DNA from 3 places in the Paenibacillus sp. BAC0078 genome. Region 3 is predicted to be linked to each of the others. Evidence: riboswitches for the same ligand, from Rfam matches in the RefSeq annotation. Region 3 holds a riboswitch; each other region holds the start of a gene.
What was found. Region 3 has a riboswitch for cyclic di-AMP ahead of ACX1DY_RS29615 (hypothetical protein). Riboswitches for the same ligand answer to the same signal wherever they lie in the genome.
Positions count from the first base shown of each region.

Region 1: another riboswitch for cyclic di-AMP. It lies ahead of ACX1DY_RS29590 (hypothetical protein); the one in region 3 lies ahead of ACX1DY_RS29615 (hypothetical protein).
Region 2: another riboswitch for cyclic di-AMP. It lies ahead of ACX1DY_RS01025 (APC family permease); the one in region 3 lies ahead of ACX1DY_RS29615 (hypothetical protein).

Region 1 covers NZ_JBTLRW010000029.1:42,822-53,652, forward strand. Annotated here, with positions in the region: gene ACX1DY_RS29540 (TetR/AcrR family transcriptional regulator) at 1-227, shown strand, start outside; gene rarD (EamA family transporter RarD) at 856-1,737, opposite strand; gene ACX1DY_RS29550 (Rid family hydrolase) at 2,034-2,492, opposite strand; gene ACX1DY_RS29555 (hypothetical protein) at 2,698-2,841, opposite strand; gene hemQ (hydrogen peroxide-dependent heme synthase) at 2,853-3,599, opposite strand; partial or broken gene ACX1DY_RS29565 (MFS transporter) at 4,344-4,586, shown strand; gene ACX1DY_RS29570 (TetR/AcrR family transcriptional regulator) at 4,722-5,297, shown strand; gene ACX1DY_RS29575 (NAD-dependent epimerase/dehydratase family protein) at 5,294-6,274, shown strand; gene ACX1DY_RS29580 (TetR/AcrR family transcriptional regulator) at 6,608-7,162, opposite strand; gene ACX1DY_RS29585 (ketopantoate reductase family protein) at 7,309-8,217, shown strand; cyclic di-AMP (ydaO/yuaA leader) riboswitch at 8,444-8,630, shown strand; gene ACX1DY_RS29590 (hypothetical protein) at 8,835-9,329, shown strand; gene ACX1DY_RS29595 (flotillin family protein) at 9,355-10,776, shown strand.
Region 2 covers NZ_JBTLRW010000001.1:229,272-237,874, reverse strand. Annotated here, with positions in the region: gene ACX1DY_RS01040 (ATP-binding protein) at 1-1,015, shown strand, start outside; gene ACX1DY_RS01035 (DsbA family protein) at 1,110-1,862, shown strand; gene ACX1DY_RS01030 (disulfide oxidoreductase) at 1,862-2,293, shown strand; cyclic di-AMP (ydaO/yuaA leader) riboswitch at 2,484-2,642, shown strand; gene ACX1DY_RS01025 (APC family permease) at 2,769-4,586, shown strand; gene ACX1DY_RS01020 (histidine phosphatase family protein) at 4,712-5,341, shown strand; gene ACX1DY_RS01015 (ABC transporter ATP-binding protein) at 5,503-6,309, shown strand; gene ACX1DY_RS01010 ((2Fe-2S)-binding protein) at 6,322-7,128, shown strand; gene murB (UDP-N-acetylmuramate dehydrogenase) at 7,330-8,241, shown strand; gene ACX1DY_RS01000 (hypothetical protein) at 8,301-8,603, opposite strand, start outside.
Region 3 covers NZ_JBTLRW010000030.1:370-11,200, reverse strand. Annotated here, with positions in the region: gene ACX1DY_RS29670 (MarR family winged helix-turn-helix transcriptional regulator) at 1-22, opposite strand, end outside; gene ACX1DY_RS29665 (carbon-nitrogen family hydrolase) at 196-975, shown strand; gene ACX1DY_RS29660 (lipoate--protein ligase family protein) at 1,759-2,706, opposite strand; gene ACX1DY_RS29655 (CHAD domain-containing protein) at 3,002-3,910, shown strand; gene ACX1DY_RS29650 (thioredoxin family protein) at 3,973-4,311, opposite strand; gene ACX1DY_RS29645 (MerR family transcriptional regulator) at 4,348-4,710, opposite strand; gene ACX1DY_RS29640 (hypothetical protein) at 4,965-6,404, shown strand; gene ACX1DY_RS29635 (winged helix-turn-helix transcriptional regulator) at 6,436-6,798, opposite strand; gene ACX1DY_RS29630 (SDR family oxidoreductase) at 7,131-7,853, opposite strand; gene ytxJ (bacillithiol system redox-active protein YtxJ) at 8,050-8,376, shown strand; gene ACX1DY_RS29620 (glutaredoxin family protein) at 8,373-8,615, shown strand; cyclic di-AMP (ydaO/yuaA leader) riboswitch at 8,887-9,054, shown strand; gene ACX1DY_RS29615 (hypothetical protein) at 9,210-9,719, shown strand; gene ACX1DY_RS29610 (hypothetical protein) at 9,749-10,201, shown strand; gene ACX1DY_RS29605 (hypothetical protein) at 10,220-10,375, opposite strand; gene ACX1DY_RS29600 (hypothetical protein) at 10,526-10,711, opposite strand.

The sequences.
Region 1 (10,831 bases), on a different contig from region 3:
AAGGGCTGCATAACCATTTGGATATGATAAAGAGTATAATTCTTAACGGGATAAATAGTGGGGAGTTTAAGGAGGATTTGGATACGGATGCACTTGCTTCATTTGCCTTTTCCTTGCTCGAAGGAGGCATTTTACTCAGCAAGTTAGATGGGGATAATAAGCATATGCAAATGAATACAGCATGCTTTGCATTCTATTTACAAAATTGTTGTTTGAAAAATAGTTAATCAGTTGTACGTTGCAGAGTTCTCCACGGTCGCCAAGAAGTCCGACATGTAGCTGTACCCCTGCTTTTTGCCCCTTATGGGGAGCCCAAGGCAGGCGGCCGGTTTTTTTGATTGTAGAGTCTGATCATGATATTAAGCAAACGCTTGAAGAAATAGTGGATTGGTCAACCTTGCACGCCCGCTACGCGCCATCCGCTGCTCTCCATCCCCGATATCCCTTCCACTGCTGGAAGGCAGCTTCCGCCAAAAACAAATATAACTTATCAGTATATTGAAGAATGCTGGATATTGAAGTAGGTTTTTTCATGAGGCCGCCTCGTTTCGGGAGATTGCAGGGGTACACACACTTTACCGAATGAGGCGGCTTTTTTACCTTTTTTGGCTAACCAACAGGCTTGGCCCAATACAGTCATCGTTCCGCGGTCCAGACATAAATGATATCGCTGACCCATTTCTCTTCGGGCTTGGTCGCTTGGAACTCGCGGTTTAACACGTTGTGTTGAACGGGCAGCGTATTATTGGAGAACCATACACTGTGTCTTGGTTAATCTTCAGTTCTTTGGCGACGTCTGTCACCGTTTGGACGCTTTCATTAATATGTTGAATTGTCTGACACCTGAAGGCCTCGTCATACATTCACCTTCGTGACTTTTGTGCCACGAACTGATGCCACAGCGTATATAACAAGCGCTGTCCAAATGAGTGCAAAACCGACGAGAAGGGTAGACGATACCGATTCCTTGAACACAAATACGCTCAGTAACAGCATGATTGTCGGCCCGATGTATTGTACGAATCCGAGCGTGGAAAACGCCATGCGGGCGGCTGCTCGTGCAAAGAAGAACAGCGGCAGTGCAGTTACTACGCCCGAAAGGAGTAGTTCGATGAACATGTACGGAGGCAGCGTCCATGCCATCGCCTTGCCCACGGAGGCCAAATAGACCCAGTAGCCGAGCGCAAAGGGTAGAACTACAACTGTCTCCGACAACAAGCCTACAGAAGCGTTTAGCACAATCTTCTTTTTCGCAAGACCGTATAAGCCAAACGACGAAGCCAACGAGATTGCGACCCATGGAAATCGCCCATAGTCGATTGCGATGATGAGCACCGCCGCGCCAGCGACGGCAATTGCGAGCCACTGGCCACGATTCGGCTTCTCACGAAGGAAGACGATCGCTAGTAACACGTTCAGCAGCGGGTTTAAATAATAGCCGAGGCTTGTCTCAACGACATGGTTGTTGTTGACAGCCCAGATGAAGATGAGCCAATTAGCAGCGATCAACAGTCCGCTGGCGGTGAGCGATAGCAGGAGCGAACGGCTAGTCACAATCCGCTTCATATCACCCCAGCGGCGCTGGACGGTGACGAGAATGCCCATGAAGACAAACGACCAGACAACCCGATGCGATAAAATCTCGCCTGCGGGCACATCATTAAACAACTTCCAATAAAGCGGGAGAACTCCCCACATGATATAAGCGATAATAGCGTTGATTAACCCATTATTCATAATCAATTTCCTTCCTCCCGCTCCGATGTCTGAGTGCAATATGCTCAGTTCCCCGTAGCGCCGATTAATTGTAACTCAATTTGTTTCATCTTATAAAAATAGCCTTTCGGTATTTAACGTACAACTTGGCTGAACCGACTGCATTACAGGAGTTATCAGCGACCAAGGATGCCAATACACGTCTCATGCATAACACGACATGCTGCCACAGGTTGGCACACAATCAGCATGTCGTTGGGGGCAGTTGTCTTGATGGGTTCGTGATGGGCACGCCTCCTCGTCAAACCCGCGTCCGCTTAGGCTTGAGGCAGCACTGCCTTGAAGACGATTTCGATTAGTTGCTCTGGGAAGCCCAGTCTCGGTACGCCGATCAAATTGCTGGCGACCTGAGGCTGCGGTGTCCCGTAGACTTCTTTCCGAACCTTGCCTGCGACCGCAAATGCCGCATCGACATCGAGGACGTAGAGCGTATCTTCAACCACGTGATCGAAGGTGGCCCCGAATTGTGCTAGGATCTTCGCGGCATTGGCATAGGTTACCCGCATCTGCTCCTCCATCATCGAGAAGTCGGCCGGCTTCCCAGATTCATCGAGCACCGCGGGGAAGACCATCGCCCCATTTTCGTCGTGGCTGAGTTGGCCGGAAACATGGATCGTGTTTCCGATCTTGATTGCTTGTGCATAACCGTAAGCGTCTTCCGCCGGCACACCATGATAGGCGGCCTCTTTACCATTCGTTGCGTTCGTATTCGTCATCTTCTTATCTCCTTTTCGTATACGCTGACTCGGATATCCGAGCCGCTTTTTCTTGTGAGCCGATTGCATTGTCGTTGCTGATGGATAACATTATGCTCAGGAACCGTTCTTTTTTTATGCACCAGCAACGATTACTGGACATATGAGCGCAGCGCCGCTTATGAGGGGTTAAGTTTTTGGATGACTCCCCGAGTGAGATCCCCCCTTAGGATTCAACTGCAATCAGAAATGGCTGAGTGACGAATTCAGCATACTTCTTAGCCAGTTTTTCAAGAGCTTCGTCATTTACTTCTCTAACACCACTAATTTCAAAGGAGGGTTTATAAAGCATTTTTAATCCGTGAAGCATAATTTAGCCCTTTACACGTTCAGCAACTCTGTCAAGCCAACAGGTGTGAGTATGTTGCCAACGTAAAACTGGCCGAATTCTCCGAAGCGTGCGCTAGTCTCGTCGAACCGCATCTCATAGACGAGCTTCTTAAAATGCAGCGGATCGTCGGCAAACAGTGTAACACCCCACTCCCAATCGTCGAAGCCGACCGAGCCGGTGATAATCTGCTTGACCTTACCTGCATAATTGCGGCCGATCATACCGTGACTGCGCATGAAGTTTTTGCGCTCCTCCAGAGAGAGCATGTACCAGTTATCGTTAAGCATGCGTCGCTTGTTCATAGGGTAAAAGCAGATATGTTTCGCCTTGGGTAAGATTGGCTTAAGGCGAGCGGCTACTTCGGGAACTTGCATCGGATCGGAGCCGGGAGGTGCTAAATAATTGCTCAGCTCGACGACACTGACGTATGAGTAAACTGGTTTTACGAATTTGGCGAACCGAGAACGATTAAATGCGTTCTCCGCTGAGTTCAGCTCCTCGAGTGTCTCGCGTAGGTTTATAAACATAATGTCTGCCTTCTGGCCGACGATGGCGTACATTGCCAAGCTGCCTTCCATCCGGGATTCGACCGCCGACCATTCGTAGATTAGCGTCATCAAATCATGCTTTGCATACTCGCGTTCCTCTGTGGTTGCACTTTTCCAGGCAACCCAGTCGATTGTGCGGAAATCATGCAGCGCGTACCAACCCTCTAGCGTTTCTGTTGCTTCACTCATCTTACTTTAGCCTCCCTTGGTTGTTTTGGCTTATCCAATAGCTTTCTTTTTTTGAATTTCATTTCTTGATCTTAGAACAAAGAGTGATTTCATCCTGATAAGGAGTTGCTGCATCCAATGTAACGGGACTATTGATTTGAGAAGCATTTGAATGCGTCTATCCCGAGCAACAATGAGAATTTTAGTTCCGTATTTTAACAAATATATTCATTATGTGACAACTCTTTAATTCGGGGAAAAATAAGGTCAGATCAGTCAAACGTTTTTAAAATTTACTTTTCAGTCATTCTCAAGTCCTCCTATAAGTTTTAGTTATTCCAAAAAGGTAATACCTCTCATGAAATCAAAATGGCTCGGCGCTATTTCATTCTAGAACAGCTTGTTGTACAATAAAAGATACCGAACGGTATCTTTTATTGTACCATGATTCTAGTGAAAGGCAAGACCGGAATCGTATGTTCGATTTTTTCGTGACAGGATTAAAGCTGGGGAGTTTAGGGGGATCTGGATTTAACGAGTTTTGCTCAGCAAATTGGATAGGGATAACAAGCGCGTGCTAATGAATATAACATTCTTCTAGTCTTATTTGCAGGAATGCCGTTTCGCAAGGAAACACGAGTAGATGGCAAAAAGAGCTTGTCGAATGGGGCTTGTGAATAATGCAGGAATCACCTGAGTCTGGTGCTAAAGCTGCTGGTTTTCGAGTGCTTTCTTTTTGAAAAAAACGGATAGGTGGTTATTTATTTGGATGTAGTGAATATAGAAAATAAACCAGAAAGTAAAAGCCCGACTTTGGCGCTATTAGCGCTGACAATAGGGGCATTTGCGATTGGAATGACTGAATTTATTATTATGGGGTTACTTCCTGAAGTGGCCGAAAGCTTGCAGGTGTCCATCCCCTCAGCAGGGCTACTCATTACCGGATATGCACTGGGTGTGTCTATAGGAGCTCCTATCATCACAGTCGCCACTCATCGAATGAAGCGAGGGATTTTCAGCGTCCGTACGGGGAACGGATATAGTCACGTCGGGAACCTGGGGGTTTATCGAATGTCAGGAGGGTATTGGCACCAATATAGCATCGCTATAGACAAACCAATATAGCTGTGCTATATTGGTCGCATGAATACACACGACGTTCTACTCAATGCGGCTTTACAAGTTCTCGAGGAAGAGGGCGAGGCACAGTTCACGACACGCTCTGTCTGCGCAATCGCGAAGGTGACCGCACCGACGCTGTATCATCACTTCGGCAGCGCCGACGGGCTACTGAGCGCCGCCATTAAGGAAGCATTTGCTCAGTTTCTCGAAAGCAAAAGGACTGCCACGCAATCCTTCGATCCGGTTATGGCACTACGCGAGGGCTGGGACGATTACGTGCGCTTCGCGGCGGCTCGTCCACGGCTCTACGCGGTGATGATGGGCCGCGTTCTCAACGATGCTGAAATTCCCGCCGCCGAGCAGGCCTTTGCGCTCCTCATCCAACGCATCGCGGCCATCGCCGCTGAGGGCCGGCTCAGGCCGACGGTGGAGGTGGCTGCCGATCTCATGTGGGCGTCTGCGAATGCTGCATCCCTACTATACGTCACAGCTCGGCTACGCAAAGCGGTGCCACCCACTTCAGAAGTCCTGGAGCAAATCCGCGAGGGTGCCATACGGTCCATCCTAAATCCTGAACAGAAAGGACGAACAGAATGAAAATTCTTGTCACGGGAGGTACTGGTCTGCTAGGCGGTCGCCTAATCCCGAAGCTCATAGAGGACGGTCACGAGATTTTCGCACTCACACGCTCCATATCATCTCACGCCAAACTCAAGTCCATGGGTGCTACGCCAGTCGATGCCGATCTCGAAAGCAGCACGCCACTCATATTGCCGGTGATTGATGCGGTTGTGCACGCGGCCGCCCTGTTCCGCTTTTCGGGGCCTCGCGAACCCTTCTTCCGCACCAACGTTGATGGAACCGTAGCCTTGTTGAAGGCAGCCGAGTCCGCAGGTGCGAAGACATTCGTCTACATCAGCGCAGCGGGAATCCTCATGGATAATGGCGGTACGCCCATCCGCAACGTTGATGAAAGCACGCCGATTTTCCCGAGCCACTTCTCCGCCTACCTGGCGAGCAAGGCACGGGCCGAATCAATGGTTCTGGCAGCTAACAAACCCGGCTTTCGCACCATCGCGCTTCGCCCGCCGGCTATCTGGGGGCCTGGTGATCCGTTTAGTCAAGGGCTTCCCGAAGCAGTCAGGTCTGGACAGTTCGCCTTCATCAACCGCGGCGACTACGCTTTTGCAACCTGCCACGTGGACAATGTGGTAGAAGCCATACAATGCGCTCTTAAACGCGGAGAAGGCGGTCATGCCTTCTTCATCAAAGACCAGGAAGGGCAGACTTTCCGTGAGTTCGTCACCTCGCTCGCGAACTTACAGGGCCTGTCCATCGATAAGCTGCGTTCGATGCCCTACTGGCTTGCCTCTGCCATTGGCCGGCTGCTCGACACTATCTGGGCCGTCACGCGGAAAGACGGGGATCCGCCGATCTCACGCTCGATGATACGCATGATCGGGCGTGAGTTCACAGTCAACGATGCCGCTGCACGTCGAGAGTTGGGCTATGTCGGAAGAACTTTGCGCGACGCGGGCTTGCAAAGCTATGAGGAACCATCTGCTCTACGATAGTGCTTTGGAGGGCGAACGCCGGCAATCGCCGGTTAGTCGTTCTTTGGACTTTCCCCCTTTTGTCGATATGGCAGACAGCAGAGAAGCCGTAGCAATCAGTAATTCAGGAAAACGAGCATGTAACGTGCTTAGCGCTCGCTCATGTGCAGGTAGTAGAGGATATCCTTCATGTAGAATACAAGCACTGTTTTTTTCTGCCCCACACTTTGCTGACTATCGTAACCATTGGAAGATATAATAAGCGCAGTCACTAGTACGAACTTATTGGCTGGGCTTTTTCAGTGTGCATATTATCAAAAATATTGCACACCCATCTATCAATTTTAAGTAGATTCATTTTTTAGAATATGGCGCTACCCCCTTTTTATATAGGTTTTCCACTAACTCGAAAAATTCTTCTGGCGATAAATCCTTTTGTCGCTGGAGCCAAAGACGAAATAAAGAAAGTGATGTTGATATGTGAAACTCAATCAAGTATGGCGTTATGGAGTTGTTTTGCGGAAGGTTTAATTCCAAGCTATCAAGGGTGATTTCTCTTTTCAAGCGTTCTAAAAAACGAATACTGCCATAATCGCCCAAGAGGGCATTGAGAATCGAGAGATACTCCCTTTTCTCCAAACAATGAAGCGGATTTTGAACAGCAGTATGCGTAGATAACGCTTTATTCGCTAATTCTTCTTTTATGTAGTTCAATAAATCATTCTCAACAAAGTCTAACAATTCGTAAATATCAGTAAAGTATTGATAAAATGTGCTGCGGTTATATCCCGACTTATTCGCAATTTCTTGAATCGAGATTTTTTCAATCGGCTTTTGACTATATAGCTCACAAAAAACATCTATAAAAGTTTGTTTTGTTTTCTCCGTTATTTCAGGTTGCTTTTTCATTTAATCCTCCTATTGCGAACAAGAATATCATCCGACAAATAATAAAAAACTGATGGTTGATGAAGAAATCATAAGGATTTATGATCACATCATACAACACGTTGTCTGATGATCAAAAGGAATTGTTAATAAATAGGGGTGATTTTATGTCAGTAAAACAGAATAGAATTTTAATTTTTGGTGCAGGTGTTATAGGGAGCATATACGCAATTAAATTTATTGAAGCAGGGCTTGACGTTACTATGTTAGCACGTTCTAATCGATTTAATACATTGAAAGAAAATGGCCTGAAATATAATGAAAAAGGTACGGTCAAAACTATAAAAGTAAATGTCATTGATGAGCTTGAAAATGATGATATTTATGATTTTATTTTCGTTACAGTTCGTTACGATCGATCTGAATCAGCGTTGTCAGCACTCAAAGACAATCAAAGCAAAAATATTGTTACAATGATTAGTAATCCAATTGGATTCTCTTCATGGCTGGATATTGTAGGGGATAGATTTTTACCAGCCTTCCCCGGCGTTGGTGGACAGATAAAAGATGGAATATTGTACGCTCGATTTCCATCAAAGTTATTAGCGGCTACTATGTTCGGAGAAATTAATGGCGTAGTGACAGAACGCATAGAAACTCTCGCAAGATTATTAAGAACAGCAAAACTTCCTTACGTAATAAATAAGGATATGAGTGCGTATTTAATAACTCATGCCGTAACGGATATTGCAATGCTTAGCTTTTTGAATATTGATAATAAGATCATTGACCCCAAAACAGCTAGAACCAGAAAAACGGCACATAAAATAACATACACTCTGAAAGCGAATTTAAGGGCTGTACAAAAAGCCGGTGTTGCGATTGATCCGTCTAAAATAAAAATTTTGCTTAGATGTCCGGATTGGATTTTGGATTTTTTCTTTATGATATGGTTACGGACGAACATGGTAAAGGATATGATGTTGCCTGATTATGCGAGTAATGCAAACAACGAAATTGTACAGTTGAATAACGACTTAATGAAGTTTTTAAGTCAAAAGGATATCACACCATAAGATATTAAGGTTTATGGTATTTACAGCATTTGTTTTGGGCGAATGGGACTGCTTGCGAGAAACGAAGCAAAAATGAGCAAATCATCGGCCGTTTAAGAGCGAAGCCAAAGAATGCGCCTTCATTCGTGAAGGGGAGGCAATCTTTGGCTTCTTTTGCCATCTGCAACGTTTTACATTAAACGGCCACAGGCGTAAGATTCAATCAACAACTGAATGTAATAAAACTGTTCTCAAATGGCTGAATTCCGGGTAGTGGGAACGGGGGAACCAATGGTGAACGCGGCTTTTGCTCAGATAGCTGCTCACCTGGGGTGAATCCTTGCTGCGTGCTGAAAAGCGCGCTTCTTGCAAGGTAGGGCAATCTCGCTGCCCGAATCCGTCAGCTAACCCCGTAAGCCTCGAAGAGAGAGGATGAGCGCCATGATCGTTTAACCGACCACGGAGAGCCCTGCCGCTTCTGTGGTCTTTTTGCTGTGCATGCAGGAAGAGAATTGCTGTCTGTATGAGGAGCTGAAATCTTATAACAACGAAAATTAGAGCTTTTATTCACTAGCTAAAATACCTGAAAGGGGGAGATTATCGTTACTGTATTTATCGTGTGCTTCTGGGTAGGGCTATTGCTCCTTCTCAGCGGCGGATTTCATGGACATGGCCTGGCGGGTCATCTGCATGCGGGAGGCGGCGATGCTGGAGGTCCGGGCTTTGTGCCCATACTCCCGCTGATGGTGTTTGTAACGGTCTGGGGCGGCACTGGTTATGTGCTTTCCCGGTTCAGCGGAATGAATATGCTTGCAGTGGTGCTGATCTGCACCGTGGTTGCTTTACTGCTGGGCTGTCTGATGTATGCGGTGCTGGCCCGGTTAATGACCCGGTATGACAGCAGCATGAATGAAATGGATTATGAGCAGGTGGGGCAGCTTGGTTACATCAGTATTTCTGCAGTGGATGGAGCGGTTGGGGAAATGAAATATGTGCTGCACGGAACGATGCGCTCCATTGGAGTGCGGGCAGAAGCCGGCCAGCAGCTCGCAAAGGGCGACAGGGTGATTATTTTGAAGGTGGATAAAGGAATGGCGACAGTAACCCTCTTTGAGAGGGAAATCGAACAATAATAAATAACGGGGAGTGTCGAAGCAAATGGCTATTCTTTATTTAATCGCGGCAATTGTTGTTGTTATCCTGCTGGCTTTGTTCAGTATCGTGAACGCTTATAAAAAGGTTCCGCCCAATCAAGCGATGATTGTGTATGGTCTCGGCGGAAAAAGAGTGGTGCAGGGCGGCGGGACCTTTGTCATCCCCGGCTTCCAGAACAATAAGACCATCTCCATGATGCTGATGAGCTTTGATGTCATCCCGGCGCAGGCGATGTTTTCCCGGCAAGGCATCAAGCTCAGCTTGGAGGCGGTGGCCCAGATTAAGATCAAAAGTGATCCTACCGCTATTCTGACTGCCAGCGAGCAGTTTATCGACCGGCCGGAAGAAGACCGCGAGACCATTATCCTGCATTCGGTGGAAGGCCATTTGCGTGGCTTAATCGGGCAATTAACGGTGGAATCCATACTAAAGACACCCGACGAAATCAACAGCAAGATGCGGGAGACCTGCTCGGAGGACCTCGATAAGATGGGGCTTGAGGTGGTCAGCTTCACCATTAAGAAAATTACCGACGATAAAGGGTATATCGACAATATGGGGGTTCCGGAAATTGAGCGTATCCGCCGCGATGCCAGCATTGCAAAGGCGGAAGCGGAACGCGACATTCAGATTAAGCAGGCTGAGGCGGCGAAAGAATCCTCCATTGCCAAAGCCGATGCGCATCAGGCCACCATAGAAGCGGAAACCGCCGCCCGCGCTAAGGAATCCCAGTTCGAGAAGGAACTGAACATTAAGCAGGCCGATTTTAAGCTGGAGACGGAAGTGAAGAAGGCGCAGGCGGATCTTGCGTACGAATTGCAGCAGAATAAAATCAGGCAGTCGCTGGTTACCGAACAGGATAAGATCACGCAGATGGAAGCGGAAGCCAACCGGACCGTCCGGGAAATCGAAGTTGAACTGAGACAGAAGGAACTGGAGGCAACGGTGATCAAGCCTGCCCAGGCGGAGAACCAGGCTACGGTTATGAGAGCGGAGGCAGCCAAGCAGCGGCAAATCCTTGAAGCGGAAGCAGAGGCAGCCACGACGACCAAACGCGGGCTGGCAACGGCGGAGGCGGAGCTGGCGAAGGGGAGAGCCAACGCGGAAATTGTTCAACTGGCTGGAGCGGCGGAAGCGGGGGCACTGGAGAAGAAAGCCGAAGCATATAAACAGTTCACGCAAGCAGCGCTTACAGTGGAGTTCCTGAAAGTTCTGCCGGAGCTGGCTGACAAAATCGCTTCCCCGCTGGCCAAGGTCGATAAGATTACAGTGATTTCCCAGGATGGAGCTTCATCCGGCGTGAACAAAATTACCGGCGATATCGCCAAAATTATGGCCCAGGTTCCTGAATTGACCCAGTCGCTTACCGGTATGAACGTGACAGAGGCGCTCAGCGGGCTACTCGGCCGGGATAAGGAGCAGTAATACTGAACACATATTAAGCCCTTGATACGTCGGAAATCCCGATGATGTATCAAGG
Region 2 (8,603 bases), on a different contig from region 3:
GCAGACAACAGGGTTCGGCACAGAGGAGCTGGGTAACTATAAAAATGTTATGTATACCGGTCAGGATGAAGAGGCGCTCAAAACCGCAGTCAAAAGGGCGGCAGAAGGTGAATCCAGCAAGCTGGAATTGTCAGTCACAACCAAAGGAGGGCGCAGGCTCGTGTGCAGCGCTACTGTTTTTCCATTGGTACATGATAAACAGAACTTTGTGTATATCGTTGCGGAGGATGTTACCGCATTGGCGGAATATCAGCAGGAGTTAATCGTGGCGAAAAATGCTGCCGAGAGCGCCGCCCGGATGAAAAGCGAGTTCCTGGCTACCATGAGCCACGAAATCAGGACCCCGCTTAACGGAATCATTGGCATCAATCAACTGCTCACAGAGGAAATAAGATTGCCTGAGCATTTAGACCTGCTTAAGCTCCAGAACACAAGCAGTCACGCTCTACTAAAAGTAATGAACGACATCCTCGATATCTCCCGCTTGGAGGCAGAGAATTTGCTGCTGTACAGAGAGCCTTTTCAGCTTGCAGCCATGCTTCAGGAATGTATGGACCTGTTTGCAGTGAATGCCAGCGATAAAAATTTGAGCCTTAAGCTCCAGCTTGAGCCGTCGATCCCCCAAACTGTAGTCGGTGACAGTGCGCGAATCCGCCAGATTCTCGTCAATTTAATCGGAAATGCAGTCAAATTCACCCATGCCGGAGAGGTTAGTGTAATTGTAGAGCCTTATAATTCTGCTGGAGCAGCCTTGGATCTGCAGTTTACAGTTAAGGATACGGGCATTGGGATCTCGCCTGACAAGCTGAGGCTGTTGTTCCAGCCTTTCTCCCAGGTGGATGCTTCCCACAGCCGCAGCTATCCCGGAACCGGGCTTGGGCTGGCTATATGCAAAAAGCTGGTCGATTTAATGAACGGCGAGATTTGGGCTGCAGCCGCAGATGGCGGCGGGACCGAATTTAGCTTTCGGATTACGCTGCAGACTATTGAACAGATCGGGACAGAAGCCGTGTGAATGGGGTTTGCCAAAGCTAGAGTTTTAATTATATAATTTTAAATCATATGAACTTCATCACACCAGTCCGCACAGGACGGAAAGGAACTCTCTTTTGAGCAAAACAAAAAATAATAATGTCATGGCTCCCCAATTAAACAAGCAGGAGAGACGCAGGGCAGAGCTTGAGAAGCAGAAGACGAGAATTCTGATTATCAGTACAGTAGCGTTAGTTGTTATCATCTTTGTAGGGTTATTCATGTTAGCTTCAAAGGACAGTTCCTCGTCAACAGCAGGTTCCGGTACAGCATTCAACTTCAATTACAGTGAGCTGCCAAGACTAGGCAAAGAGGATGCCCCGGTAAAAATCGTCGAGTTTGGCGATTTCAAATGTCCGGCGTGCGCCCAATTCTCCGGCTCGATCAAACCGCAGCTTGTTCAGGAATATGTGAATCAGGGTAAGGCGGCACTTTATTTTGTGAATATGGCCTTTATTGGCCCGGATTCGGTAACGGCCTCTTTGGCCGCATTGTCTGTCTACCATCAGAACAGTGACGCTTTCTGGACCTACTACGATGCTATTTATGCTAACCAAGGTGACGAGAACAAGGAGTGGGCAACCGCAGACTTTCTGGTAAGCCTGGCGCAGAAGGAAAAACTCCCGATTGATTTTGATCTCCTGCGCAAAGACATTGAGAACCGCACCTATGAAAGTGAACTGCAAAGCGACATTAAGATCGCCAAAGATGCAGGGGTAACTTCCACACCTACAGTTTTTGTTAATGGTGTAAAGGTGGATGAGCCTTTCAAGATGCAAGCGATTGACGCACAGGTTAAAGCCGCCACCACAGCAGTGAGTGCCAAGTGATGAAGTTTTCCAGGTTCTGCCGCCGCCACTGCCTTTATCTGGCCTGGTTCGTATCCGTAATTGCCGTAGCAGGCAGCTTGTATCTCAGCGAGGTGCTGAAATATGAGCCCTGCAAGCTCTGCTGGTTCCAGCGCATTTTTATGTATCCGCAGCTCATCCTGCTCGGAATTGCCACCTACCGGAATGATAAAAGCATTATTCCCTATGTGCTCCCCTTAAGCCTGATTGGCGGCTCGATCTCGCTCTATCATTATGCCGAGCAGAAGATTCCCGCCCTCAGTAAGGTGATTCCCTGCACAATCGGCGTTCCCTGCAACAAGGATTATCTGAATTATTTCGGGTTTATTACCATTCCGTTGCTGGCACTGATTGCTTTTGCATTAATCGCAATTTTGCTCTGGAACGGGCGTAAAGAAGAAGAGGCAGAGTAAGAAACTTCTGACACAAATATTAATCGAAATCCTGTAAAAAGACGTGTTGAAGGGATAATTGAAGAGAATGAAAGATCGGGTTATCCCTCATCCTGGATTTGCGTTATTTGAATGTTTTTTCATTATTTTTTCATTTTTTTCACCGCTTTACGGAAGACGCGTTGTAGATTATCATTAGTCCTTGTGAGAAGTTGAATACGCGCTGAATTTTCCGTAAGGGAAAACGGGGGAACCATTATTGGCAGATGTGCCAAAGGGGTGAATCGGGAGCGGGTCAAATGACCCCAACCGTAGGGCTACCACAGTCCGAATCCGCCAGCTAACCTCGTAAGCAACGGTGGGATAATGACGATGCTATAAGCATGCGGATCATTTCCGTATGCTTATTTTTGTGCCTGCATTTATGAAACCCGCCGATGAAAACAGCGCACGGTACTACCGATTCAGCTTAACAAAGAGAGGAACTGTTACTACAATGGTAAGCAAGGTAAAACGACTATTGATCGGGCGTCCGATGAAGTCGAATGAGCTCGATCATGAAAAGTTATCCAAGGTAAAAGCATTGGCTGTCCTATCTTCTGATGCGCTCTCGTCTGTAGCCTATGGGACGGAACAAATCCTGATTGTCTTGGTGGCTGCCGGTTTTACAGCCATCTGGTATTCACTGCCAATTGCATTAGCCGTATTGGGCCTGCTGGCTATTTTGATTTTATCCTATCGCCAGACCATTTTTGCCTATCCTCAGGGCGGCGGCGCGTATATCGTAGCCAAAAGCAACCTCGGGATTCCAACCGGCTTGCTCGCCGGAGGCTCTTTGTTGGTGGATTACATTTTGACCGTTGCGGTAAGTGCCTCGGCGGGTACGGATGCGATTACATCCGCTTTTCCAAGTCTGCATAATCATAGCGTACTTATCGCTGTTACCGTAATTCTGCTCTTGACCATTGTCAATTTGCGGGGGGTTACGGAATCTGCATCCTTCATTGCCATTCCGGTATATCTGTTCGTGATCTCGATCTTTGTGCTGATTATATCAGGAGTATTCAAATATATAACCGGCGGCGCTCATGCGAGTGTCCCTGAAATCGGGTCGGCCGTTTCCAACGTCAGCCTGTTTCTGTTGCTCAAGGCCTTCAGCTCCGGTTGTTCGGCGCTGACGGGTGTCGAGGCTGTATCCAATGCCATTCCGAACTTCAAAGCCCCGGCGGAGAAAAATGCCGCCAAAACCTTGATGATGATGGGGATTATCCTCGGGATCATGTTCACGGGGATTACGCTGCTTGCTTACTGGTATGGAGTTACACCGGATGAAAAAGCGACAGTTGTTTCACAAATTGCCGAATCCACCTTTGGCCGCGGCGCTTTGTACTTTTTCATTCAAGGCATTACAGCAGTGATCCTGTTCCTGGCTGCCAATACAGCCTACTCGGCGTTTCCGCTACTCGCCTTCATGTTCGCTAAGGATAAGTACCTGCCGCATGCATTTATGGTCCGCGGTGACCGCTTGGGCTTCTCCAACGGCATTATTTTTCTTGGGGTCCTATCGGCCTTGCTTGTAACGGCATTCCACGGTAATACCGAGAGCTTGATTCCTTTGTATGCGGTGGGTGTGTTTATTCCGTTTACACTGTCCCAGCTTGGCATGATGGTGCACTGGTTCAAGACCAAGCCCAAAGGCTGGCACAATAAATTTGCTGTGAACACGGTGGGGATGCTCACAACTCTGACAATTACAATGATCTTCATTATTACGAAGTTCTCCAGTGTATGGATGGCCTTTATCTTCCTGCCTGTTGTCATGTTCGTGTTCCACCGCATTCACCACCATTATCTGAATACTGCAGATCAGCTGCGTATTTGCCCGGCAACAGATAAGCCCTGCATTAAGGGAAGCACAGTAGTCGTTCCTGTCGCGGGTGTGACACGTGCGGTGCTACATTCAATCAGCTACGCCAAGTCCTTGACGGACAATGTGGTGGCTGTGTACGTCGGTTTTGATGAAGAAGAAATTCACAAGATGGAGCAGAAATGGGAGGAGTGGAACCCCGGTGTACGCCTGATTGTGCTCCGTTCCCGTTACCGCAGCATTATCCGTCCGCTTGTCAAGTTCATTGATACGGTAGAGTGGAAGACAGCTTCAACCGACCATATCACCGTCTTGATCCCGCAATTTATTACCAAGCACTGGTGGCAGGCCATCCTGCATAACCAGACCAGCTTGTTCATCCGTTCTTATCTCATGAATCAAAAAGACATTGTTGTAGCAACCGTGCCTTTTCATTTGCACAAATAGACAGATAGACTGCATTATCATGGCTGTTTCCGGGGATTCCGGAAGCGGCCTTTTTTTATGGAAGAAATAGAATTCATCAATATGGTATTATATGTATTACGACTATTAAAGGGGGTAGAAGGGAAATGGCTATTTATTTTGTAAGACATGGTATAGATGAAGAAGGTTTTCGCGGCGGATGGAGTCAGCGTGGACTTGTAGCCCAGGGTTACAGGCAATCGGAGAAGCTCGGCCATTATCTCAAGGAAAATAAGTCCACATTTAACATTCATCGTATCATTAGCAGCGATTTGCAGCGGGCATTAGATACGGCAAATGAGATTGCCAGGGCACTAGAAATGCCAGTTGAAGGCAGCAGTTACTGGAGAGAAACGAACAATGGTGTCATAGCCGGTATGCCCAACGAAATCGTAGATGAACGGTATCCTGGTTTGTATTTCGCAAGTTTACAGATGGATGAGAGGTATCCTGGCGGTGAAAGTCCTCTTGAGTTTTTCACTCGTATAAAAGAGGCATTTATGAAATTATGCGAAGAGCAAGTAAGAAGCAGTCATAATGAAAATGTAGTCGTTGTTACACACGGTGGTGTAATAAACGTTATTTATCATATTCTAAGAGGGTTAGATTGGACAAACAAAAGCAGCAAAACATTCCCGGCTTCATATACCAGTATTCATAAAGTGGAGTATTGTGACGGAGGCTGGGAAATTTCAATAGAAAACCATACGGAGCATCTAAATTGTACCAAAAACTAAACATTTATATTGACATGGATAATGAGAATCAATATCATTTAGTGGAGTGAGACTAAGGCATTCGGCTTATCAATTTAAGCGAATGTTACGAAGCAAATTTTACTGTGATGTTGAACCTGCAGGAGCAACTGCTCCTTAAAACTTTTTTAGGAGTGAAAACCATGTCAGAACGTTTGAACACAGAACAATTAAGTATAGGATATGCTGAGACGATGATCGTCAAGGGATTGGATCTGTCCCTTCCAACAGGGAAGATCACAGCGCTTGTCGGGGCCAACGGCTCCGGGAAATCTACCATTCTCAAGACTATGGCGCGTATCATGAAGCCTAAGAGCGGCAGTGTGATGCTGGACGGCAAGTCGATTCACAATCTGTCCACAAAAGAGGTAGCCCGGCAGCTTGCGATTCTGCCGCAGAATCCTACCGCTCCGGATGGTCTGACCGTCTCTGAGCTGGTTGGCTATGGCCGCTATCCCCATCAGAAGGGCTTCGGCACCATGACTTCGGAGGACCGCGAAATTATCGCTAAGGCGATCTCTGTTACCGGGATGGAAGCGTTCCATGACCGCCCGATTGACCGCCTCTCCGGGGGGCAGCGCCAGCGGGCCTGGATTGCTATGGCTCTGGCTCAGCAGACGGATATTCTTTTCCTCGATGAGCCGACAACGTTTCTTGATATGGCGCACCAATTGGAGGTGCTGCAGCTTCTGCAGAAGCTGAACGAGGAGGAAGGCCGCACGATTATTATGGTTGTGCATGATTTGAACCATGCGTCCCGTTATGCCCAGCATATGGTGGCGATCAAATCGGGCAGTGTGATCAGCGAAGGCACTCCGGCCGAGGTAATGACGCCGGGTGTGCTGCGTGAGGTATTCGGGATCGAAGCGGATATTGTTCCTGATCCGCGTACAGGTGTGCCACTCTGCCTGCCTTATGAATTGGCGGCATACAAAGCGGTAGCAATGTAATGAGGCAAGGGTATGAATGAAGCGCTCAGCCAAGAGCTGATCAGCAAGTTTGACCTTCATCCCGTACAACCTGCCGAGGCTCTGCATTCTTTTAAGGCGCTGGAGCTTGTCCATGAAGAGGGAATGCGCCCTTTCCTCGACTGTTACCGCCCTCTTATGAAAGCACTGGATGATAAAGCGGCTGCGGCATATATGGGAAGCTGGTTCTCGAGTCTGGCGCTCGCGGTGCAATATTCGCTCTCCGTATATTCCTCAATACCGATAGTAAGCTTGTCTTGTTTATCCAACCATCTCATTCCGGCCAACGGGTATTGCCGGATAGCTTTTTCGCTACAGGACTGGGAGATAGAGAATGCCCCGAAGGAAGCGGCGCGTGAGGGTTGGCGCAATGAGGTACTGACCCGCTTCTACCGTGATACAGCAGCTCCGTTACTGCGGAGCTTGCATGAGGCAAGCGGTCTGAGTCTGAGTGATATATGGGGCCAACTGCCGACTAAATTCAACTACTATATGGAGCAGTTTGCAGATGGGCTTCAGGATTCCAAGCTGCTGGATACTTTACAGGACGATTACAGCTATCTGAAGCACAGTCTGCCGGCAGAAATTCTCGGGATGAAGCGGAATCCGTTTGATGTCACGGTTCGCAGAATAGAAGCGCTGGACGACCCGGAGCGGACCGTGCAGATGCGCAACCGCTGCTGTCTCTATTACCGGACTGAAGGTGGAAGCTACTGTTACACCTGTCCCCGCTTGAAAGAAGAGGAGAGAGCGGCACGGCGGGTAGAATACCGCAAAAAGGCGGCCCGCCCCCAAGGATAGGTTATAAACGTGAAATCTGACTCATAATGATTATATATGCAGCAGGCCCAGGCTCCCGTCATTGACAAGGGAGCCTGTTCGTTGTTAAAGTTGTGGTTGCCCTGATTAAATTCCACACTATTTTTTTGCATATAAGCAGCGGAGTATGATTATCCGGTGAATAAGGATCATTATTTTTATAGAGTCAAAGGAGCAAAGAAGATGAATATCAGCAAAATATATGAGGATCTGCAGCAGTTGGTTCGGGCTGGAGCGGTTAAGCGCGATGAGGTGCTGGAGAGCCACGTGTTCACCCGTATGGGCGGTCAGGCGGACGTCCTGGCAGCGCCAGTGACCTATGAGGAGCTTCAGTCCATTGTTACATATGCCCGCGTAAATGAAATTCCGCTTACAGTCCTGGGTAATGGCTCGAATGTCATTATCCGTGACGGAGGCATCCGCGGAATTGTTCTGCTGACCTCTGAATTAACCGAAATGGGGCTGCGGGACGATTTGCTCTATGCCCAGTGCGGCGCAAAGATTATTGATGTCTCCAGATTTGCTTTGGAGAAGCAGCTTGCCGGGCTTGAGTTCGCCTGCGGAATTCCTGGCACTGTAGGCGGAGCGCTGTACATGAATGCTGGAGCATATGGCGGTGAGGTCAAGGATGTGCTGCATAGCGCACTTGCCGTTGACAAAGCTGGACGGCTGGTGACTTTGCAGGGGGATGAACTGGAGTGGGGCTACCGTAAAAGCGTCTTCGCCAGCGGGGACTTCATTGTGCTGGAGGCCCGATTTGCCTTGCAGCCGGGGGATTCAGCGAATATCAAAGCCATAATGGACGATTTGACCTACCAGCGTGAATCGAAGCAGCCACTGGAGTATCCTTCCTGCGGAAGTGTCTTCAAGCGCCCTCCCGGAAGATTTGCCGGGCAATTGATTCAAGAAAGCGGACTTCAGGGAACAAGAATCGGCGGTGCTGAAGTGTCGCGTAAGCATGCAGGATTCATTGTGAACACAGATCATGCGACGGCTAAGGACTATATCGGGCTGATTCATCATGTTCAGGCTACGGTTAAGGATAAGTTCGGTGTGGAGCTCGAGACGGAAGTAGAGATTATTGGAGAAGAGTAACTGATATAGGACGCAGGCTGAAATGCCGCGTCCTGTTTTTTTCTGCATAAGAGGCAGGGTCATGCTTCAGCCAGTGAGATGGAATACTTTCCTCTATCTGTCCGGAGTTCAACCTGACCGTCATCTACAGCATCCAGGCGGAGCCCGCTGACGGCAATCTCATAGCTCTGCTGGGGAAGAGGTACTAGCTCGCCATCCCTGTTAAGGGTACTGCCAGTGCCCCGCAAGATCAGCGCGCTGTCCAGATAATCGTCAATAACGTCATCGGCATTACGGTAAGCCACGGATTCCAGACTGAAGTGGACGGTGTCGTGGTCATTCATCTCCTGTTTCTTAATGACAATGGTTGCGCCCGCCTGGGC
Region 3 (10,831 bases):
CCTCAGGCAGATGTCCAGTCAAAATTAACCCCCTAACGCAAATATATTGTGCAAAATCTTTTTGACATTCATCAGTGTACACCCACATCATTGACCCGTCAACTATTATTTCTGCGTTACCTGTTTTTCTTGCTTGCAGGCCCGCTTCCCCATACAATCAAAGTACAGTTTTCTTCTACGAGGAGGCCTTTCTTCATGAAAATATCCCTGATTCAGCTCAATATAGCATTCGGCAATCCCCAGGCGAATTATGCTTCGGCAGAACGCCACATTCGGGCGGCAGCGGCTGACGGCGCGGAGGTTGTGATCCTTCCCGAGCTGTGGACAACCGGCTATGACCTAACCCGGCTTACGGAGATTGCCGATCCTGAGGGGAACACTGCGAAGGCTCAGCTGTCCGGCCTGGCCCGCGAGCTAGGCATCCATATTGTGGGCGGCTCCGTTGCAAGCCGGCAAGACAGCGGCATTACCAACAGCATGTATATCTTCAACCGCAGCGGAGAGCTCGCCGGAGAGTACAGCAAGCTGCATCTGTTCCGGCTGATGGATGAGCATCTGTATCTGCAGCCGGGAGCAGCCAAAGGGCTTTTCACTCTGGACGGGGCTTCATGCGCCGGATTGATCTGCTACGATATCCGCTTTCCCGAATGGGTCCGCGCCCACACTGCGCTCGGTGCCGAGATTCTGTTCATCAGTGCGGAATGGCCGCTGCCGCGCTTGTCCCACTGGCGGGCGCTGCTGATCAGCCGGGCGATTGAAAATCAATGTTATGTCGTGGCCTGCAACCGTGCAGGCGATGACCCGGCGAACACCTTCGCCGGACATTCGATGATTATTGACCCTTGGGGCGAGATCGTCTGTGAAGCGTCTGAAGGCGAGGAGATTGTCAGCGGCGATATTCATCTGTCCAAAGTGCGGGAGGTGCGTCAGCAGATTCCCATCTTCGCTGACCGGAGGCCGGAGCTGTACCGGTAGCTGTAGAAAAGGATGTACTTTCATAGGCGGCGGGGCGAGGGTCAACAACGGCAAGGGGTGCCCAACAACGGCATTTTTGCTGTTAGGTCACAAATTCATCTTTCTATGGTTCAACCAAAGCAGCTTATCCCCAACTTTATGCACAATTTATCCACAATGGGTGGGAACTATAACAAGAACAAAACGGCTGCGCCGTCCTTAACTGGACATTGCAGCCGTTTTAAGTTCGGAAATTACTGGAGTGCTCAGGCCACCTTGGGCTGTGGGGACAAAACAACGGGGATTAACCCAGGTGGAAAAAGGCAACTTAATTTTGTCCCCCTCGCTTCAAAGCAAACGCTTGTGGGAAAAAGTCCACCTAATCCGGCGGATTCGCAGCATTTCCTGTTGAAATCCCCTCAATTAAGCTTACTAATTCCCACTAACGCCGCTGCGAAACGCTTTTGAGCACATTTAAGTTTACTTTTTCCACTAACGCCGCTGCTGAGCGCTTTGTAGCACATTTAAGCTCACTTTTTCCACTTCACTCCGGGCATCATAACCTCCTCAGTCACTTCTGCAAAGCAGATCAAATTCTCCCAGCGGAAATTGGGACCAAAAACAGCTTATCCCCAGCTTTATACACATCTTACCCACAACCGGCAGGAAATCACCAGACAGAAAAAGGCTCCGCACCTGCTGAAGACAGCAGAATTGCGGCGCCTTTCGCCTTGCCTGTCTTACTCCGTTTCACCCGGCTTGGACGGACAGGGCCGGTTGCCTGGCGCAACCGCCCCGGGAAGGCTAGCGGGCGTACCGCTCCCGCAGCACCCGCGCGGCCTCCAGTACGCGAGAATCGCCGTACTGGAGATCATAGCCCGCCGCCTGCTGCAGCAGGGCGGCGGGCTGGAGGCTGACGCCGCGCCGGGTCAGCGCCTGGCGGAATCCTTCGGCGAACATCGCCGCCGAAGCCGGGCCGCCAAGCTCTTCGAGCGCGGCCAAAGTCTCCGGGCTGACGCGCGGATACGTCAGCGAACCATCACCGCCCGCGGCAATCTCGTAGAAGCCGCGGATCAATTCTCCGCGCTCCCGTCCGGAGCCGGAGACGATCACGAACGCGTGCACAAAGTACGCGTTGCTCTGCCGCCGCTGGGCGATGCCGCAGAACTTGCGGCCGCCGATGGCGAGATCGAAGTCGCCGGGGCAATACGAGCCGGCGACTTCTCCCGCTCTGATCTGCGCCGCTGCCTGCGGATGGCTTACGGCGACGGCTTCGGCGATAAGCGAAGCCAGCAGCCGGAAATCATCGTGAAAGTCCAGCTTGCCCGCAGGCTTCGGAAGAATCAGCGACACGTTGACGACCCCGGCATCCAGCGGCACCGCAGCGCCGCCGGAATGCCGGACCGCCGTGCGGAAGCCCTGCCGTTCAAGCTTGTCCATCGCCTCGGCTGCCCGGGGCAGCTTACTGTCCCTCAGGCCCAGCGCCACGCCGCCGGGATGGCTCCACAAATGCACAGACGGAGGAACCGCACCCGCTCCGATATCCCGGCACAGCGTCTCCTCAAAAGCGAACGGAAGCAGCATATCTCCGGCAATTGCCGCATTCGCTACCGCCCCGTTCCCATCTACTGCCGCTATGTCCCCGGCAGCCTGCATGTTTTCCGTTTCATTCAAATGTTCAAAAAGCGCCATAACCGGAGGAAGGCTGCTCCCTCCTGCCTGCTCCCGGCTGTCCGCTGGTCCGTTGCTCATAGATAAAACCTCCAATTTCTCCACTGACTACCGGTTTTCCCGGATACGGGCGATTAAGGTCATATGCTGTCATACCAATTAACGCCCGGGTATCCGTTACCCTGTAATATTCCATTATTCCGGCAATACTCTCATTGTAACCGATCGCTGCCCGGCCGCGAAGCGGCCGCTGAATCAGGCAATTGAAATAGCAGCAGGATACCGTTATTCTTAGGATATAAGAAGATGATTCATTCCGACAAGCTTTGCGCTGAAGCTCATGCTTACACAACCTACAAGAGTGGAGTGATGCCGCATGACTACCCTACAACTAGCGAAGGAACGGCAAATCAGCAAGACCAGACAATGGGAGCAGGCGCTGAACAGGCTGTACACCGACTATCAGGATTACTGCAAGAAAGTGCTGCGGGATTTTGACAGTGAGGATGTCCATCAGGCCAGGGTGAACAGCCGCAAGCTGCTGACGCTGCTGTCCATTCTCGATCCCGGCCACTCCGTCACAGATGAGCTGTACGGCACACTCAAGCAGGCCCAGAAAAGACTCGGCAAGGTCAGAGATGCGGATGTGCTTATCGAAGCCTTCAAGGATAAACGCAAGCAGGCGAAAGAAGCCGGCGCAAATGAAACCGCTGAGCTGCTGAAGGCAGTGATTGAGCAACAGAAGGGTGAGCGGAAGACGTACCGCAGGAAGCTGGCAGACAAGCTGCCGAAGCTTACCGGTAAAAGTCTGAACAGACAATGGGAGTCTTTTCTGAGCAGGGAGCTGGAGCAGCTTGCTGCCAAAAGAGATGCGAATGTCGTCATGCGCGAGCTGGAAGTCGCCTTTGAGCAGAAGAAAAAGACCTGCAAAGCCCTGTTCAAGGGTCCAGAGGCCGAATCCGCCGCCGCCTTCGACGCGCTGCATGAGCTGCGTATCGCCGCCAAGGAGCTCCGCTATACCGCGAGTGCCGCTGCCTTTGCGCTTAACCAGAAGTTCCATGCCGATGAAGAAATCTACAAGGGCATTCAGGAACAGCTAGGCGGCATTAATGATCGACGGATATGGCTGGAGGTGCTCAGCTCCGCTACCCCCGATGAACTGGGTGTTAGCAGAAGGGTGTGGGATGAATTCACAGACAGCCTCAGAGCCGAAGTATTGGAAGCGCTGCACCACAACGAGGTTGTTCCCTTCAGCGAGAAACCGAAGCAGCCCCATCACTCATAATATGCCATATTAAAAGGCAGGAGGCGCACGATATGCATGCGCCCTCCTGCCTTTTTCAGTTCTTAATTGCCCGGTACTGCAGCAGCCAGCCTGTTCAGCACACCCTGATAGACCGATTTCGGCCGCAAGCCAACCAGCTTCTCCATCGGCTGGCCCCCGCTGTACACGACCACAGTAGGCATACCCATCACTCCGGCTTCGGCCGCAAGCTCCGGCAGTTCGTCACAGTTCACTTTCAGTATGGTAACATCCCTTCCATACTCCTCGTCCAGCTCCTCCAGAATAGGCAGCAGCGTTCTGCAAGGCGGACACCACGGCGCGCCGTAATCAACCAGCACCGTTCCTCCCTCGCGCAGCTTCGTCCGCAGCGTATCGGCATGCTCCGCATTTATTATCGCCATCACGATTACCTCCTAGTGTATCTGTACACATTATGCTTATTCTGATTCGCTCTGCTCCTGCTGTATAGAAGCGATCCGCTGCTGCAGATTCAGCTTGATCTGGTTCAGCTGTACGAGCTGGCGCTCAATATCCTCCAGCTTGCTGCGGTACAGCGGCATCACCTCTGCACAGAAGGCCTCTTTATTCTTCAGCACACAATTCAAAAATCCGGCAATCTCCTCTGTAGATAAGCCCAGATTCAAATAAAGCTTGATCGTCTCCACCGTCTCCACGGCCAGCGGCGAATACTCGCGGTATCCGTTGGCCTGACGGAGCGGGGCGATCAATCCCTGACGCTCATAATATCGCAAAGAACGGACGCTGACGCCCGTCTTGGCTGCAAGCTCACCTATCTTCATGGCATTCTCCCCGGGGTTCATGAGAAATGGTCTGCCCTTAGTATAAACCCTGACACCAGTGTAAGGGTCAACACTTTTCTGCGCAGTTCGCAGGTTTGACCGGGCGAACACGGCTGGGAAGCGCTACACGCGGTCCGGTTCCTTTATTGAAACTACCTTACTGAATTGAAACTTACATACCATAAGGTGCGTACTTTTCAAGCCTTCGAATTGATTCTATACTGAGCGAAACATAGTGAGAGGGGGAGGTTTGGTTGGATTATCGCATTCAAATGGGGGAAGGAAGTCTGCGTCTTGGCACGCGGTTAGACCCCGCATATGATACTGTAGCTGTGAGCTCCAGCAATATCCGGGATCTGGTAAAATGGGGTATTCCTGAGGGTGTATACCGAGCCAAGGATATTGTCAGCGAAGCCGGAATCCTGCTCGAAGCGGTTTGTGCCCGGTTGGGAAGCGCCGCTGCAGCCGAGCCGTTGTTAAGGAATCTTCAAGCAAGCCTGGCGGTTTCCGGGAGAGAAGCGGTGCTGCCGTTCGCTTCGCTGGCGGCGGGCGAGGAGACGAAGAACCGTTTTCTGGTCCAGGCAGAGCAAATCGGAACAGCTATATCGGGCTGGGCACGGGAGGTTTATGCGAAGCAGCCGGGACGACAGCGGTACGGATACAACGGCTTGGTCCAGCTCGTTCATCGAAGCCGGTGTGACCAGCATTTATGGACGCCGGAGGTGGTAGGCATTTTAATGGGGCCGGCTGGCAGCCCGGAAGTCATGCAGTTATTCAACGAGTATTTGCATCAGCTCGTGCTGCTCAGAGATGCGCTCATTCCGTTTGAAAATTGGGAGGAGGTTCCCCTGGAGATCAGGGAGGAGCGTCAGGCCATCGGGCTGCGTCTCATCGAGCCGGCGCGAGACCGCTTCTTCACCGAGCTGATCGTCAAGCAAATTCCGCACAAGGAGATCGTGCGTTTTGCTCAAAAGGTGCTGTGCCCTGAGCTTGACCCGGTTGGCTACGGATTTCAATACAAGTTCGGAACGGTGCTACCCGCGGTGATCGGGAAATCGCCGGCAACCGCAGCCCCAAACCTGCTCCGCTGGCATCCCGCACAGCTGCTGTCAGCTTCGGAGTCTGGCGAGACAACCGCTATCGTATTTGACTACGAGCAGGCCGATTACGGTGCCGCGCCCCTCAGCCGGCTTGACCCCCTTACGCCAAAGAAGCAAGAGGCAGACAATGCCAACGCGGCAATCCAGCTCTTTAGCGGCGACGCAGATATCGTACCCCGGGTGATTGAGCCGGGCCGTGCTTCGTTGGTGCTGCGTCTGACTGATTTTGAGGGAAGCTGCGAATATCGTGTGGATGTCGGGCAGGCTTTGCGGGGGCAGCGCTACATGTACCGTCCCGAGGCCGCCATTCCCGCAACCGCAGAATCCACAGCTGGGACGGAGAACCGTTCCGGGTGGCTTGAGTACGCCGCCGCCGATATATTAGCCCTTCCCGGCCTGGTGGACAGCAGCCGGGAAGGCATACACTATGTTTCGGCCGAAGGGAATACACCTCTCTTATTGGGGCTGCTTGGCAAACTGTTCCCGCAAAACGTCGTTGTCATCGACAGTGACCGGGCGGATGAAGTGGCGGCGTCGCTTCGGGCGGGCAAACAATTCGGCGCAAAATTTCTGCTTCATCGCGGAGTTTCCTAAGTTTACGGTAAGAGGCCGGCTGTCGAGGAGGTTACGCGCGCTGCTCTGCGGCCGTCTGATCCTCTTCCGGAAATGCCCATATATAATCGGCGCCAAAGTCGCAGAGCTGGACTAAGATGGCCATAAGCTTTTTTCCCATATCGGTAAGCGAGTATTCTACCTTTGGCGGAACGACGGCATATACTTTTCGGGTGATTAATCCGGCGTTTTCCAGATCTCTTAGCTGTATCGTTAGCATTTTTTGCGTGGCTCCGGGCATCAATCGCAGTAGTTCATTGAATCGGTAGGTTTGTTGCGATAAATGGCCCAGAATTAAGGGCTTCCATTTGCCGCTGATCAATCCCAGCGTGATTTCGGAAGTACACATGAAATCATGATTGCGGTATCTGATCATTTCTTTGCCACCTCTTTTTTTGACTATAATGTCGAGTAATTAACTGTATTTACTATGGATTATATCAAATCGAGCCTTGCATATTCAAGAGTGAAAACCGCTGCTTATAGGGAGTGAACTAACCAGATATGTTGACTTTTAAATGAATGACCGTGCTGCCGCTTACTTTAGCTTTGCTGATCCTGATCACAGCGTGCTCGGAACGAGGCGAGGTTTCGGAAGTGTCTCCTGCTGGGACTTCACGCCGATCGCCACGCATAGCGCACCAAAAAATCCAACCGAAGCCTTAAGCTGCGGTTGGATTTTTTAAGTTCTTTTCAGAGGAAAATAGGCTACCAGGGCCAAGGATTTCCATCAAGATCGAGATAAGCCGGCTCCTCGCCTATGTATTTCTTGTGCTCCTGCACAATATTCATAATTTTGCGGGCGGACTCTTCCGGGGGTATCGGGGCTCCCTCATCCTTCTCGCCGCTCATATAAGTCTGCAGCCAGCCGGGATGAAAAACCATGACTTGGCCGCCCATCACCCGCAGATGGTTGTGCATGAGGGAGGATTGCATATTGAGCGCTGCTTTGGACATGCAATATCCGTACATATTAATCCTCCGATTACGGCTGATGCTGCCGGCTTCGGAGGATATATTCACAATCAGTTTTTGCTTGCCCTGCAGCAGCAGGCCCATTAGGGCGTTGCTGACCCGTAAAGCGCCGAGCGTATTTACATTATATAAATGGGCCATTGAGGCGTCATCCATATCAACGAGTATCGTGGCATCATCCGCGCTTTGAATAATACCGGCATTGTTGATAATCAGATCCACATGCCCGGTGCTGCCGGCAATGCTGCGTGCCGCGCTTTTCACACTTTCGCTGCTGCCGATATCAAGCGGGATCAGCTTCAAGCGCTCCGGGTATTGTTCTTTCAGCGCCGCAAGCTCTCCGGGCTCCGCCATATATTTACCGGCAAAAACCGTATATTTATTCTCAAGGAGCCAGCGTACAAGGAAGAATCCGAGTCCACGGTCAGCACCGGTAACACATGCAATTCTAATCATGAGATGGACACTCCCTCTCCTGAGGTATAAGTAACAAGCACTGCCCGCATTCCCTTCACCTTAGCATGGCGCCTATATTTTTACAATGTCCTGTACAGGACTGTATTTTCCCGGACAAGACTGCTTAATCTCCCTTTTGATTTAATTTTGAACTATGTTACAATCAGGGATATCATACTCAGGAAGGTGATTCAAGGTGTCCATTCAACAAATCCATACCCTGGATGAACTGCATCAATACGTGGAACAGCCCGGCAAGAAGCTGCTCTTCAAACATAGCACTACCTGCCCGATCAGCGCCAAAGCAAATGAGGAATTTCAAGCCTACGTCCAGGACTCCGGCACTCCGGCAGCCGTGGTTCATGTGATTGAGGACCGTCCGGTCTCGAACCAGATTGCCGAGGATTTCGGCATCAAGCATGAATCTCCGCAAATTTTTCTGCTGGAAGACAGCGAAGTCCGCTGGAATACCTCCCACTGGAAAATCACCCGCGATGCCATCAAGGAAGCTGTGAACCAATGAGCGAATCCGTTATCGTGTACTCCACTGCGAACTGCAGTGATTGCAACCAGGTGAAGCAGCTGCTGACGGAACAGGGCGTTCCTTTTGAGGTTAGAGATGTTATGACGAGCACAGCTTATCAGGAGGAAGTAGAGGAGCTTGGGTTCATGGGCGTTCCTGTTACTGTATCGGGAGAACATGCTGTCAAAGGCTTCAACCTTCCCGAGCTTAAAGTGCTGATCGAAGCCGCCGCGAAATAAAAGTGCTGATATACAAAAGGGAATCCGGCAGCAACCGGGGACCCTTTTTCTTTGTCATAATCCCCCATCACCCGGCTCCTTTTCCCCTAAAAATGAAAAACAGCGTGCGAGCGAGATAACGGGCCGATAAACGTCAACATATATGCTTTTAGCCAATTAATTACACCCAATCCCCGCAATTCAATGAAAGCTTGCCGCTGCCCTCCCTTTTCCTTTTTTACAAAGACCTGCCCGAAGTAGTATGATTCGTTTTGAAAGTAATTCATGAAAAGTTACATAAACGCTGAATTCCTGCCAAGCAGGAAACGGGGGAACCACCAGGCGAAAAGCCTACTTGGGGTGAATCCTAAGGGGACTGCACAGATGCGGTCTCACAGGGTAGGGCGACTCTCACCGTCCGAATCCGACAGCTAACCTCGTAAGCGTAAAGAGAGAGATCCTGATCCGCCACGCTTTTGCGCCAGGCTTATTTAAGCCTGTACCGGAGCCGCAGCAGAGGTCCTCCTCTGCTGCGGTTTTTTGTTGTACCCGCATAAGCTGATTTGGAGGATACAATGGCTTAAGACTTAGGGAATTTTGAGGAGGAAAGCTGAAATGGAGCAGCGCAGGCTGTCACGTATTGAGGTGTTTGTATTCAATGCTCCTTGGCCTGCCTTTTGCGGCCCGGAATCGTCCGGGAACTCCCGCTTCGGCATTCTGAGGCTTACCTGCAAGGCAGGTTGCAGCCTGGCCCAAGGCATATTATGCGCAGATGATACGGAATTTGACTTGATGAAATGGAGCAGCTTCCTGCGCACCATCCGGCATTGCCGGCTGGATGAAGCCATCGAGATCGTCCGCCGCCTGAGCCCGGAATGGGAACAGACACAGCGGGAGATGGTACAGACAGCCCTGCTCGATTTAAAAGCAAAGCTGCAGGGAAAAGTGCTGTCTGGCCATATCCAGACAGACTCGCGGCTTCATGCGGCTGCCGCAGGCAACGGCTCAAGTACGGGGCGGATGTATTATAAGCCTTCGGGAAGCCTGCTGCACCAGCGGAGCTGGCCAGATCTGGACACGGCGGAGCTCATCGACAAATCCATCGCTTATTACTCGATATTATAGATTTCATATTCAGAGAGGACCGTGAGATTATGCCTGACCCCTTATCGCATCAGCCGGCTGTCGCAGCCGGATACACGAAGTATGTTCAGAAATACAGCAGGAGCGTCTATGCACTCAGCAGCCTGCTGCTCGGGCAGGGAACCGAGGCGGAGGAGGCTGTGGTGAAGACCTTCGCAGCACTCTATGAGTCTTACCTGCAAAAGCGTTTAGACCCGCTTGCCTTCTCCCATGACGCTTACCGTGAATGCATCCAGCAATGCTCCCGGCTTGCACAAACCCACAAGCCCTGCTATGCAAATATGCTGTCTTGGGAAAACCGGCTTGTTCAGGCGCTCCGCTACGGTCTTAAGCTCCCCCTGCCTGAAATCAGCGCCATTCTTCAGCGGAGTGTGCCCGCCCTTAAGGTACAGCTCAGACAGGTGCGCGAACAGATGGCGGCGCAGGAGAACTTACTGCCGAAATCCAGCTTGACCGCCGGGTGAGGAGCGTAAGCATATGAACTAATTAGCCACCTGTGCCTTAACAACGGTATTTCTGCCGTTGTTTCTGAACAAACCAGCCATCTGCACCTCAACAACGGTATTTCTGCCGTTGTTTCTGAACAAGTCGGCCATCTGCGCCTTAACAACGGTATTTCTGCCGTTGTTCCTGAACAAACCAGCCATCTGCACTTCAACAGCAGCATTTCTGCCGTTGTTAAGGCACACATTTATCTTTTCAAGGTTACATCAACAGACGAAAATCATAGTTTCCTTAACGGCAGGCAGAGAGCTGCGGCAGAATGCCGCAGCTCTCTCTATTTCGTCTCAGCGCTTGCCCTTGCCGCCCTTAGTAAACCTCAAGAAGGCCATGCAGCAGCCCAATAATCCGACACCCAGCAATAACGTTTGCAGCGCGCCAAGCCAGGTCGAGCCCTCCGGCCGGATCAGGCTGCTGACAATAATCAGCAGGATCGAAGCCGCTACGAGCAGAGGCGTTTGTCTTTTTTTCATGTACAGCACCACTCCTTACCTATTAAGGTACACCATAAAAGAATATTTCACCAGACGAGCCGCAGAGGTAGAATTAATCCATAACCGGGACCACTCAGTCCCAACAGTTAAATATAACTT